DNA from 3 places in the Paenibacillus sp. FSL W7-1332 genome. Region 3 is predicted to be linked to each of the others. Evidence: riboswitches for the same ligand, from Rfam matches in the RefSeq annotation. Region 3 holds a riboswitch; each other region holds the start of a gene.
The links. Region 3 has a riboswitch for cyclic di-GMP ahead of MKX98_RS33570 (S-layer homology domain-containing protein). Riboswitches for the same ligand answer to the same signal wherever they lie in the genome.

Region 1 (2,269 bases), 1.8 Mb from region 3:
TCTTCGTCTCAACATCATCAAGTAAATGTTTTTTGTTAGTTTTGTCCATACTCTAGATTTTCCTCCCAAGAAGACATCCCTACAGGCATAAATATGTAGAATAGGTTGCTGACGATATTTGGTGAGATAGTTTGCCTCTAATCTTCTGAAGACTACAATTAGACATTTTTATATTTTTTCACCACCTTTAGCAATATCACTCAAAACACAAAAACCCCCCGCCATGATTAAATAGACTGGGGTCCCGTCGTATTCGGCAACTGGCTGGCATAGTGTTTATATCCACCTTAGTCCCCGTAGCTTTACGTCGCCACCTTTCGATGGGTTTGCTATTGTCGTACGAAGTATGAAATTGTCAAAATGTTCATTAATCCTTCAACGACAACTTACTTTAAAGTATAAAATTCGACTTAAACAAAAAAAATACCCAAAATTGGGTAGTTTATACTTATGTATTTTAATTTAAATTTTAAGTAAATTTCCTAAGGAATGCTCCTTTATGATTAACGCTCGTCTTTGCGTATATCTTTTTAATAAAAGTACGGACCGTGCTTTGACTAATCCCATAAATGCCCGCAATTTCAGGTACGTTTTTATTTTCCAGCCATCCATAAGCTATCTCTTTCTCACGATTTGTTAATTCATATTGGTCAAAGTGAGAATAAGTCAGCTCTTTTTGTAGAATGGGGTCCTTTTGAGGCAGTTTTTCTTCAATATTTTTAGCCAGGTGTTCAATGAGTGGTATGGCAAATGTAACCTCGTGTAAATAATGAAAACTCAGGCCAAGGTAGCCTATAATCACATTTTTTATTCGAATTGGCGTACATACACATGACAGCTCGGCAAACAATTGGTTGGTGTGCCGGGTACCAATTACGACAGAAACCGATTAATTTTCCATCGATAAAGAAATGGCATTGACCCCTGCGGTTTTCATCGCAAATGATGTGCCTTTTTTTATATTATTTCTTTCAAAATATCCTTTTAACAAATCCGTGCCGCAATAATCGATAACGGCACCATCCGTATCTGTTATAACAAATAAATAAGGTATGGACAGCAAATCGTTCATATTCCTGGTTTCCTCTTGCAGCAAATATAAAATTTCTTTCCGTTCAATCAACCTTCCTTTTATTTCAGACATACTGAGGATATTAGGAAAATGATCGTTTGCTTCCAGCAGTGTTCTACGGCCCATTATTTTCCCTTCTTCCTTTTAAGAATAAGTGATTAATAATGAAATCGATCTTCTAGTCATCTCCGCTTCTGAATTCGGTAGCTTATAAGCGAAAATAAACAATAAAAAACCACCATCCATTAAGATAACCATAGCAAAATAGGACGGAGGCTTCCGTCGTATTCGGCAACTGGCTGGCATCGCGGTCTTAGGCAGATCCGCATTAGCCCCTATAGCTTTGCGTCGCCACTTTTCAGTGGGTTTGCTATTATCGTACGAAACGATTCGATTGTGTGCCGAAAATTATATCTACGATTCACCTGCCTTTCAATATATTTAAAGTCCCTTTTCAGGTAGATAAGACTGTTAAGACTAGTACAGGTCCCCCTTTCATAAAATTTAATAAACAACACAAATAGCCTCCATCAGCTTAAAGACATAGGTGGAAAAACTAGTAAGAAGAGACGGAGGCTTCCGTCGTATTCGGCAGCTGGCTGGCATCACGGTCTTAAGCAGATCCACATTAGCCCCTGTAGCTTTGCGTCGCCGCTTTTCAGCGGGTTTGCTATTGTCGTACGAAGAGTATGAATTTGTCGAATATCCAAACATGTTATGACTTATTCAAACTATAACTTACATTGTTTTTCATTTAATATAGGTCGTACGACCCAAATTCCCATATTTTTGTTAGATTTGTAAATCACTCTTACACGTATACAGAATCACTTTTTGCGCCAAGCGGGTTGATAGACCGATTTCGGGGGAGGGAACTGGTGAATCCAGTTAATGATCCGGGTCGATATCCACTGGCATACAACTGCAAGGATAATAATTTTCCAATCGATCACATAGGCAGCGAAAGCGAATATGATTCCATTCATCCAGAACAATGAGGTGCCCGGGTTGATTCTTTTATACTTATAAATGGCTAAGGCAACATAACCGATTCCCCCATTCGATACCCTCTGCTTTATGAGGATGGCGACACCTGTTCCGAGAATAACCGAGCCGAATAGAAGATCGATCCATACGTTGCCGAACGGGGGTTCTAGGAACACCTCGAAGAAATTAACGGAAACGGACGTCACTGTT
Region 2 (2,269 bases), 1.8 Mb from region 3:
GGTGGTCGCCACGTTGAACAGTGAATTGGAGTCTCGCGTGACCTGATAGAACAAACCGAAATCGGTGTAAAATATGCGCCCTACGGCCAGGATGAACATCATGACGATCACCAGCTTGAGCATGGGCAATGTTATGAATCTCGTCTGCTGCCAAATCGAAGCGCCATCAATAACAGCTGCTTCATAATAGGTGCTGTCGATGCTTGTGATGGTTGCCAAATAAATGACCATACCATAGCCCAGGCCCTTCCAGACATTTAAGAGAATCAAGAAGAATGGCCAATATTGCGGCTCCATATACCAGTTAATAGGATCGCTGCCCATACTGACGAGCATTTGATTGACAATTCCTTTGTCGAAGCTTAAGAATGCCCAGCCTACCGCAGATACGACCACCCAGGATAGGAAATAGGGGAGGAACATCATCGTCTGATAGACTTTGCTGGCTTTGCGGCTGTGGAGGAGGCCGATCATGATCGCGAATAGGACGGGCAGAACGATCCCCAGCACAATAAACACAATGTTGTATCCGATCGTGTTTCGAATGATGATCCAGGCGTCATTCGACTTGAATAGGAACTCGAAGTTTTTGAGGCCGATCCAAGGACTGTTAAACACATTGCTCAAAAATCCGCCGCTAATCCTGAAATTTTTAAAGGCGATAATGATCCCGAACATCGGCAAGAAACTAAACAGGATGTACCAAATCGTGGTCGGCAGCGCCAAGAGGGTTAGCTCCGTATCCTGCTTGTGCCAGCGTATTCGTAAGCGCTTTCGTTTTTTGGGTTCGGCTTGTGAGCTCATGTCTGTCACTCCTTACGGTGTTATCTCGCTTGTCGTGCACTTGTTAGTTTTATTGTATAAGAGGAAGATTCGATGCTTCCAGATAACAAACTTGATACTATAGTCAACAAACGTTAGATTCGAAAGATTTATTGCTCTATTGTTCGGTTAATTAACAAGAGCCAAACGTTCAAGGTTAGACGCTCTGTGGGACCTAAGACAATATTCCAAATTTTAATTTTTTTATTGATAGAAATGGATATATTTGATATGATGTATTCACAAAAGCTACTCACGATAACGGCAAACTTGTCGAAAGGCAAGGACGCAAAGCTACAGGGTCTTCTTGACGAAACGTCAATGACAGCCAGCTACCGAACGAAGACGCTTTTTTTGTTTTTTTGGACAAACATCCACTGAATCCTGTGAAACTCTAATACGATAATGGCAAACTTGTCGAAAGACTAGGACGCAAAGCTACAGGGCCTTCTTGACGAAATGTCAAATGGCAGCCTGGCCACCGAAGGGGAGTTACAGCATGCGCAACGCAATGTTCGCGATAATTGGACTTTTTGCGTTACTGATATGGGCTCCGGTTGTACAAGCTGCACCATCTGAAGATTGGCTGGGCTTGGAGGAACTGGATCGTGGAGCAATCGTCATTCGATATGACGTGAAAGCAGGCACCAAAACGAAGCTCATGATCGGAAAAGGTCAGGATCAATATACATATGGGCTTTCGAGGGCAAAGCAGCAGGAAGTTTTTCCACTGCAGATGGGCAACGGGAACTACAAGATTTCCGTGCTGGAACAAGTCAGCGGCAGCAAATACAAGATCGTACAGGAAGCGGCAGTTAAACTTCAACTGACGAACAGCAGCCAAGTGTTTTTGAACTCTGTACAAAATGTCGATTGGAGCGAAGAGGGCAAGGCTGCTCAGCTTGCGAAAAAGCTAACCCGCACTGCTCACTCCGACAAGGAAAAAGTACAGGCTGTCTACGAATATATCGTCGGTACGGTTCGGTACGACAACGCTCTGGCATCCAGCAAGCTGACGGATTACCTTCCCGATAGCAACCGCACGATCGCTGGACAAAAGGGAATGTGCTACGATTACGCCTCCCTGTTCGCTTCCATGCTCCGAAGCCTCGATATTCCGGCAAAGCTTGTCATGGGAACCTCGGAATACGTCGATGTCTACCACGCCTGGAATGAAGTATATTTGAACGGGCAGTGGGTAACCATTGACACAACCGTCGATGCAAGCTGGAAAAGCAAAGGAGCCGGATACAAAATGATTAAAGATGCCTCCAGCTATTCAGCATCCAAATACTACTAATTAATGCGTAACAATAAAATTAAGCTTTGGACGATTATGTCCAAGGCTTATTTCGCTTGTATAGAAATTGTATAGTTTTGGCCGATATAATGCAGGAAGCCCGCTGGGTTCTGAAGGAAAATACAGACACCAATGAATCGTGCGCCC
Region 3 (2,269 bases):
GTCGGAACGGGGGAGCGGTGGATCACGACCACCTTCCTAACATTTATGGCGGTGAAGCTATGAGACTGCTTAAGCGGAACGACATTTATTATGCCGGGAAAGGTAAATAAAAGACCCGATTAAAGGAACCCCAGGTATTGGGCAGTTTAATGAAATGAGTCCGGTAATTATGCCGGGCTCATTTTCTTTATATGTCTGGTTCCGGTTCCAACTTCGTATTTTTTCGCTGATAGACCTCGTTATGAAGCGCAGGATCAAAACAGCAGTTGACATTTAAAGAAATTTTATCGGAATAGCAAACCCTTTTATATCACTGAAAAGGGTAATCTACTGGCATTACAACTTTGTTTTGTTAGTATTCATCTTTCAAGTCCCTGGCTTGTATAGTTTTTGTATAGAAGTGAATGATACAATTCGCGATGGTAGAGAACCCCCAGGTGAAGAGACTTTTTGCATACTTAAGACTCTATCTATAACAAGCTTATTATTCAGGATATGTTCAGATTTGCCACATATAATGTCAAAAGAAGCTACCAAAGCACTATATTAGACATAATTTGATAAAATACAACAAACATAAGACCTGAGCACCTTGTATTTTTATGAAAAAAGAATCAAAATTTAAGTAGTTTTTCTACCAAGTATTACATATAAAGCTCGTACGATAAGAGCAAACCTGTTGAAAAGCGGGGACGCAAAGCTATAGGGGCTAATGGTGCTATTGACCTATGCCAGCCAGTTGCCGAATACGATGGAAACCTCCGTCTATTGGCATTTGCTTTTTGGATGGAGGTTTTTAGTTATTCTATTGAAGGAGTCGAGTGCTGTGAAATAGCCGTAAGTCTATCGGTTTTTCTGAGTCGAATACGCAGCTCTTAAGACCCTGACATAGCAGTTGAAAAAGTAGTGAAAAAGAGGTGGAAATGGGCCGTCACTACGGTGAAAATGGAAAACTTCACACCAAGAAAGGAATGGATCTAAATGCTAAGCAACAACATTAATTTGCGGAAAATTGGAGTTATGTTTCTGATTTTTACCCTTGTCTTCACGGGCCTTGGGGTAAGCTCAGGAATGCCAGTCATTTATGCTGCTTCTTCGGAAGTTTATGTATCTAGCGGAGGCGATGATACCACAGGTGATGGATCCCAAAATAATCCTTATGCTACTTTGTACAAAGCCTATCAAGAGGTTCCTGACGGGGGAACGATATATGTCCTGAACAATATCGATTTGTCAATCAATGCTGACAAGAAGTATCTTCATCTTCACCAAAACAAGAGTGTTACGATTTCGACAGACCCTAATGCAGTAAATGCCGCTGTCATTCAGCGCGGCTCGGCAAAGGGTGCTGCAAGCGGTGAGCCGGGAGGAGATAGAGACACCCTTATTCATCTTGAGCAGGGCCAGCTTACACTAAGAAATATTATCATTGACGCCAGCTTCGGTGGAGGTACTTTCCAAGGCAGAATTATGAATGTCTATGGGGGGAGACTGATCATTGAAGAGGGTGCTATTTTACGTAACAGTCCTTCCGATTTTGGAGGGAGCGCAATCTATTTCGAAGGTAAAGGCACAACTAGAGCGGTTATAGAAATGAAAGGTGGAGAAATCACAAGTAATAAACATACGACTTCAGGCTCGAGTGCGGTCTTAATTGTTAAAAATGCAGAGTTCATTATGACCGGAGGTAAAATCACTGACAATAGGGGCGGAGGGGTTGAGCTCTCGTCGAGCAACGATAATCGATTCGTTCTTTCCGGTACAGCACACATCTCGGGGAATACAGGATCGAGCCCACAAACTGAGCGAAACCTTGTTTTGCTAGGCAATATGTTCCTTGCTCTAGACAATAATTTTACCGGAGAAGCAGGTATTACAGCCCATAATCGCATGACTGTGGGAAGTAAGTTTGGAGTGGCAGCCGGAGCCGGTTTGACGGGGTTGGAGAACCTTTTTTCCGATAACGGTCATCTTCTTGCAAGTTATGGTGTAGGCAATAATGATTTGGTATGGAAATCATTTAAGAACGAATTAAGCCAACCAAGTACCAATGGCGAGAAAACAGGGACGAATCCGACATTGAGCGGTGTAACAGAACCTTTTGCGAAAGTAACGATTAAGATCGTTAGTGCAGCAGACCCGACATTTATCATCACTGAGGAGAGGACTGCTGACGCGAACGGAAACTGGGAGTTCCCAGTTGACAAAGCCCTGAATACAGGTGCATATACGGTCAATGTTACAGCTAGTATAAATAACAATCAGTCGG

Region 1: it holds a riboswitch for cyclic di-GMP, as region 3 does, so the genes downstream of both, MKX98_RS25375 (hypothetical protein) here and MKX98_RS33570 (S-layer homology domain-containing protein) in region 3, are expected to answer to the same signal.
Region 2: it holds a riboswitch for cyclic di-GMP, as region 3 does, so the genes downstream of both, MKX98_RS25485 (transglutaminase-like domain-containing protein) here and MKX98_RS33570 (S-layer homology domain-containing protein) in region 3, are expected to answer to the same signal.

Annotation. Positions count from the first base shown of each region.
Region 1 covers NZ_CP150209.1:5,630,043-5,632,311, forward strand. The annotation lists partial or broken gene MKX98_RS25365 (class I SAM-dependent methyltransferase) at 1-49, opposite strand, end outside; cyclic di-GMP riboswitch class I at 253-341, opposite strand; gene MKX98_RS25370 (LuxR C-terminal-related transcriptional regulator) at 470-802, opposite strand; gene MKX98_RS25375 (hypothetical protein) at 890-1,198, opposite strand; cyclic di-GMP riboswitch class I at 1,360-1,454, opposite strand; cyclic di-GMP riboswitch class I at 1,660-1,754, opposite strand; gene MKX98_RS25380 (YitT family protein) at 1,900-2,269, opposite strand, start outside.
Region 2 covers NZ_CP150209.1:5,654,588-5,656,856, reverse strand. The annotation lists gene MKX98_RS25490 (ABC transporter permease subunit) at 1-804, opposite strand, end outside; cyclic di-GMP riboswitch class I at 1,076-1,162, shown strand; cyclic di-GMP riboswitch class I at 1,220-1,308, shown strand; gene MKX98_RS25485 (transglutaminase-like domain-containing protein) at 1,322-2,122, shown strand.
Region 3 covers NZ_CP150209.1:7,407,784-7,410,052, reverse strand. The annotation lists gene MKX98_RS33575 (CehA/McbA family metallohydrolase) at 1-63, shown strand, start outside; cyclic di-GMP riboswitch class I at 660-747, shown strand; gene MKX98_RS33570 (S-layer homology domain-containing protein) at 982-2,269, shown strand, end outside.